Regions from separate parts of the Tenacibaculum sp. genome, predicted to be linked through region 1. Evidence: riboswitches for the same ligand, from Rfam matches in the RefSeq annotation. Region 1 holds a riboswitch; the other holds the start of a gene.
The links. Region 1 has a riboswitch for cobalamin ahead of ACN0WY_RS12710 (TonB-dependent receptor plug domain-containing protein). Riboswitches for the same ligand answer to the same signal wherever they lie in the genome.

Region 1 (3,188 bases):
AGAGTTGTATATCCTAAAGTTTCTTGATAATCTTCATTTAAAATGTTAGTTACTCCTAAAAATAACTTTACATTATCGTTCAACTTATGATTAGCTGAAAAATCTAACAACGAATATGACTCTAATGAAACATTCTCATAAGGGAATCCTCTAAAATCTGTATCATCTCTATCACTAACATATTGATAATTTAACGACAAATTAGTAGCTTTAATTTCATAATTTACTCCTGCGTTAATTTTATGTTTTGGAATTCTAATGGCTGTTTCTTCATTATTTGTGTAGGTATAATTAGTATTCAAACCTAAACTTTCTAATAATTTATAATTTACATTAAACTCAACCCCATTTACAACAGCATCACCAATATTGTCCATTGTATACGTTGTAGGATTGTATGCAATTATGTTTTCTATATCTCTATTAAAATAAACAGCATTAAGTACTAATGAGTTTAGCTTATACTCTACTCCTCCTTCATAAGTTACACTCTCTTGTGGTTCTAAATCAACATTCCCCCAAGAAGCATATAAATCTTGAACAGAAGGAGCTATAAAAGCTGTACTGTATGATGCTAAGAACTTAACATATCCATTTTCTTGTTTTATTCTATAAGATGGATTCACGTTATATACAAAATGGTTACCATATTTATTATGGTTATTCAATCTAACTCCTGCATTTACGTTCAATCCAAAATCTGATACATAAACAGCGTTCACATATGGATCTATCAATTTTGTTGTTGGTTCCTCTGAATACTCTGTCTTCGTTAACTCCGTTTCTCCATAAGGAATTGAATAGGTTTCAATTGTATTATGTTGAAAATTAACCCCAGCTAAAAAATATATTTTATCAAATTCATGCTTAAGAAATGCATCAGCTATGTAGTTTTCACCTTTGCTTATTCCTGGATATTGAGTGTTAACTCTATTAGAATCATACTTACTATAGGCCATGTTTATTTGTACACTTCCTTTTCCGTACTCATATTTAGGAGATAAGCTTACTCTATAGCTTTTATCTAACGAAACGTTATCAGCATCTGCGAAAGAACCTCCATCATAACTATTGGTAAATTCACTATAACTCCCTAGAGTATTGATAGAAAACTTATCATTAAACTTATAACCTAACTTCACATTTGTAGAAATACGTTGGAAAGGATCTGCTTTGAAAGTCTCTCCCCCTTCTGCTCTTGCTGCAGATGTTCCTTTTGTATCTAGAGAAGAAAAGCTTACTAAATAGTTAAAATCATTGATTTTCCCATTCACATTTGCTGAACTTTGAATGCTTGTGCCACTCTTCGTGTTTTGGTCATTATTTGTTCCACCAAACAACGATAACGCTACATTGGTTTTATTTGATTTTGCTTCTTTTAACTTAATATTTATTACAGCTGTTGCTGCTCCTGTTCCATATAAAGTACTGGCTGCTCCTTTAATAACCTCTATAGATTCAACATCATTTAAGTCTAATAATCTTAAATCAAAACTTCCAGAGCTACTTGATGGATTAGACACCTGAATTCCATCAATTAATACGACTACTTCTTTGGTACTTCCTCCTCTAACAAAAACTCCTAAAGTTTGTCCTGGTGAACTTGTGTTTCCGTTTATTTCAATTCCTGAAATACTATTAATTAAATCAACAACATTTTTACCACTGTTTCTTTCAATAGTTTCTGCTGTTATTTTATGAATAACTTTTCCAGAATTTTCCTTTTTTAATTTGAATTTAGAATCTGAAATTACAACTTCATCTAGTTGTATTGTTTTGTCTTGTTCTTGCGCATTGATATTAAACGCAAAAAATGATGTTAAAACACTTAAGTAAAGTACTTTTTTTTTCATTACTACTTAATCATTAAAGTTTAAAATCAGGAAAAATATAAGCGTAGAAAAACCACACCCAAACTTTTATCCCGAAAGTTCGAATTACATGTTGAATCTTGGCAGGTCTCCTGGCTTGCGTCTTGCAACATACCTTCCCATTTTAAAAACAGTGGTTTGAGTAATTGTTACAAGCTTAGTAGCTTACAGTTGCGGGAACAGCTTCGGTTTTGCACCGAATTCCCTTTTAATTCTCTTTAATAGGTGATTAAAGAAAAACCAAAAATCACGGCAAATGTATAGTATTCTTATAAATTAGCAACCATCAAATCATGATAATTTGCGAATTTTGTTTGTAAGTTTTCTGGAAGGGTATAATACGCTGGATGAATCATTTTTGCCAAACATTCAATTCCTTCTACTAAAGTTCCTGCAGAAGATTGTGTAAACATGGCAAAGTCGGCAATATACACTTGTTTGTTTTTTACCGCTCTTAAAGACGTCCATTCCTCTCTTTCTTCTAAAAATTTCATATCCTCAAGAGTTCTATCAATTCCGTATCCACAAGGAGCGATAATCAATACCTCTGGATTGTATTTTACGATTTTATCCCAAGAAATTACAATGCTATCTCCTGATGGATGCGATAACAAATCGATTCCACCTGCATACCCTATTTGATGAGGAATCCAGTGTCCGCAGTTGAACAACGGATCAATCCATTCTAACAACATTACACTTTTAGACTGGATTCTATGTTCACGTTGCACATCTACAATATCATAAATACGTTTTTTCAATCCACTTACATACGCTTCTCCTATTGCTTCCTGCTTCATAGCTTTTGCAATGGTTAATGCATTCTCAAAAACATCTTCTAACGAATTAGGAGTAATCGAAATTAATTCTGGAACCTTTGGTAGTTTATACGCCGATTTTGCCACAGATTCTGTATCTATCTGGCAAACATCACATACATCTTGTGTAAAAACAATGTCGGGTGCGATACGTTCCAAAACAGGTTCATCAACATAATACAACGTCTTTCCTTCTGCCTTGGTTTTAGAAAAAATAGCCGTTATTTCTTTACTCGTTAACACTTTTCCTTCCAACTTATATCGAACAGCTACTTCTTTTTCTTGTAAAGCTACTTCTGGACACTCAAAAGTAATTCCGTTTAAATAGTTCTGTAAGCCCATGTCATAAATCATCTGAGTTACTGCTGGCATAAAAGAAGATACTGTCATAATTCGTGGTTTTAGTTCAGCAAAAATAAACAGTTCTCTATTTTAATTTGTTTTTTATTAAAAATCTTTCCAATCTTTGTGTCAACAAAAAATGCGATTTCATGATATA
Region 2 (3,188 bases), on a different contig from region 1:
CGTTATGATGAATTAATGTTGAAGATTTTCTGTTTTCAATAGCTTTTTTGTTTTCTTCAAAAGCATTTAAAACACTTTTATCACTAGTGCTTTTAGATAACTTTTTTAATAAGCTTACTTCGGTAAGTTTTTGTTTAGCGAAGGCAAGCCATTGTTTAATTTGGCCGTCTAAAGATGTCTCTAAGTCTAAATCACATGGGGAATGTAATAAGGAACAAGAAGGAGCTATAAAAACTCTGTCAGAGCCCAATTTATCAGTAGCTTTTTGAATAAGTTGCAAGGACTTTTCAAAATCATTCTTCCAAATATTTCTACCATCTACAATACCTAATGATAAAATTTTGTTTTCAGTAAATGTGTTCAATACATCATCTAATTGTTCTTCGCAGCGAACTAAGTCGATATGTAGTGCATCTATAGGGAGAATATTGGCCAACGAAAGGTTATCTTTTAGTCCTTCAAAATAGGTAGTCACTATAAATTGTAGTTTAGGGAACTTTTTTCTAATCTCATTATAGATAAATTGATAGGTTTCTTTAGTTTTTTCACTCAAGTCTAATGCTAAGAAAGGTTCGTCAAACTGAATCCACTCAGCGCCATGTGTTTGAAGCTCTTGTAGAATTTCAAGATACACAGGAAGTAGTTTTGAGGCCAAATCTAATTTGTCAAAACCTTCTTCTTTTTCTTTTCCTAAAAGAAGGTAGCTAACCAAACCAATAATTACAGGTTTGGCATTAATTCCCGCTTGTTTTGCCCCGACAAACTCATTAACAATTTTGTTGGAAAACAGTTTAAACTCTTGATCTCTATAAAATTCAGGAACGATATAATGGTAATTGGTGTCAAACCATTTGGTCATTTCCATAGCAGTAATATCAAGGTTATCTTTTTGATATCCTCTTGCCATAGCAAAGTAAAGATCCAGTTCAGAGTTTGAAGTTTTTAAAGCTACTTCATTGTAACGTTTAGGAACTGCACCAACAGTAAGTGTCATATCTAACACCTGATCGTAATAAGAAAAATCATTACAAGGAATGAGGTCTATGCCTGCTTTTTGCTGTGTTTCCCAGTTTTGTTGACAGATGTTTCTTCCTGTTTCAAGAAGTTCCTGTAAACTAGTTTTGCCCGACCAATATTGCTCGCAGGCTTTTTTGAGTTCTCTGTTGCTACCAATACGCGGATAGCCAAGAATGTGCGTTTGCATTTTCTTTTAAACTTTTATAATTAAACAATAATTTAAAAGCTCTTTTAGATGCTTCGCAATGCTAAAAACGATAAGATGTTTGAGGAAAAATAATGGTATACCAAAACAAGCACGGCATTCTATAAAAGAAAGTGTGCGTTAAAATATAACATCGGTATGACCCAAAAGCTTCAAATCGCGAAAGCATTGTCAATATCCGAATAGGCAGGTCTCCTGACTTATAACAGCTTTTATCATCCTTCCCGCTTTTGGCAGTGGATATGCTAGGATAAAAACTTTTGGTGTGTTACTTACAGTTGCGCGACAGTTCGTGATTTGCACACGATTCCCTATTAATCTACAGCTAAGTAAAACCTTTTCGGTTGATGAAGTATGTAAAGAACTTATCGGGGTAAATGTAGGTATTATTTTTTGAGAAAAGAGCATAAAAAAAGCATCAATTAATTGATGCTTATGTTTGAAAAAGAGCAATGATAGTGAATGTTTACTGTTCCCATTTTTTAAGTTGATCTAGGTATAAGTAACTTTCAATAAATTTTCTGTGTTCTGTATTTGTCATAATTTCAAGAAGCTCCAATGCTGAAATATAACTAGCTAAATTTCCGTTTGAAGATAAAAACTTACCGTCCTTAACAAAAGTCACCAAGCTGTCGTTTTGCACTTTTAAATTTGGATAGTCTTTTTGTAGTTGTTCACCACCACCAATCCATGTTACAATTTTATGACCATCTGCTATACCTGATTTACCAATTAAATTTGCCCCAGCACAATTACTAACAGTGTATTGGGTTTCTTGATTTTTTGTTTTTATAAAATTTACCACTTTATTATTATGTACTTGAGCATACATATCGTAAGCGCTTGGTACAAATAAAGCTGTTAGCTTAGGACAGTTGTCAAAAGTATAATCAGGAACAAAATGCATTCCTTCTTCGGTAGTAATGGGTTTAGGAGTCTCAGCTATTGCTACTACATTAAAAAGTTGTTTACCATCTTTGTCTACTTTACCAAAAACATCTGACGTTGCTATAACTTCTCCTTGTAAAACTCCGTTAAACATTAAAAGTCCAATTGTTGGTAGATCGGGATTAAAAGGTTTTAGGTGTTTAGTTAGGGTGTCAGTTGGAGATATAACTTGTTCAACTTCTTCAGTTTTGTTATCTGTTTTCGATTTTTCTGAATTACAACTAACAGTAATAATTGTAAAAATTAGTAGTGTTACAATGCTTAAATTTTTCATGCGTATTTTATTTAGTATCTCTTTGAGTAGGTTTAATAATCATTCTAAAATATTGGTCTTTGTATATGTAGTAGCCTAACCAGTTGTATAGAGTTCTTACTTTGTTTTTAAAGTTTACAAGTCCCATGATATGTACAAAAATCCAAATTAACCATGCAACAAAACCTTTTAAGGATTGTTTTTGACCAGGAAAGTCAAGTACAGCCTTATTTCGTCCAATAATAGCTAAAGAGCCTTTGTCGTTGTACTGAAAAGTCTTCCAGTTATCGTTTTTCCTATTAAGATTTTTAGCTAAGTTCTTTGCCTGTTGTAATGCTGGTTGGGCTAATTGCGGGTGCCCATTAGGATAGTTCTCATCGCCTAAAACTAAGGCGCAGTCTCCTAAAGCATAAATGTTATCATATGAATGTACTATATTAAATGAATTTGTTTTTAATCTTCTACCGGGACCAAAGCTTTCTGTTGAAAAACCATCAAATGTTTTTGCACATACACCAGCTGCCCAAATAAGGTTTTTGGTTTCTATTTTTTCTCCGTTTGATAAGTACACAGTTTCACCATCAAAGTCATTAACCATAGTATTCATCGTTAATCTAACTCCGAGCTCACTTAACTTTTTAGAAGTGTATTTTTGTGCTTTTTTAGACATAGGAGCTAACACAGAGCTTTGACCATCGATAAGGTGAATTTCTCCAAAGTCGTTTTCATCTAACTCAGGATAATCTTTTATGATAATTGACGTTT

Region 2: linked by a shared signal. The riboswitch ahead of metE (5-methyltetrahydropteroyltriglutamate--homocysteine S-methyltransferase) and the one ahead of ACN0WY_RS12710 (TonB-dependent receptor plug domain-containing protein) in region 1 are both predicted to bind cobalamin.

What each region holds. Positions count from the first base shown of each region.
Region 1 is NZ_JBLWTZ010000016.1:54,866-58,053, forward strand. Features, by position in the region: gene ACN0WY_RS12710 (TonB-dependent receptor plug domain-containing protein) at 1-1,853, opposite strand, end outside; cobalamin riboswitch at 1,936-2,131, opposite strand; gene ACN0WY_RS12715 (ABC transporter substrate-binding protein) at 2,141-3,079, opposite strand; gene ACN0WY_RS12720 (bifunctional adenosylcobinamide kinase/adenosylcobinamide-phosphate guanylyltransferase) at 3,181-3,188, shown strand, end outside.
Region 2 is NZ_JBLWTZ010000002.1:222,300-225,487, reverse strand. Features, by position in the region: gene metE (5-methyltetrahydropteroyltriglutamate--homocysteine S-methyltransferase) at 1-1,204, opposite strand, end outside; cobalamin riboswitch at 1,390-1,577, opposite strand; gene ACN0WY_RS02345 (DJ-1/PfpI family protein) at 1,689-2,444, opposite strand; gene ACN0WY_RS02340 (NAD(P)/FAD-dependent oxidoreductase) at 2,452-3,188, opposite strand, start outside.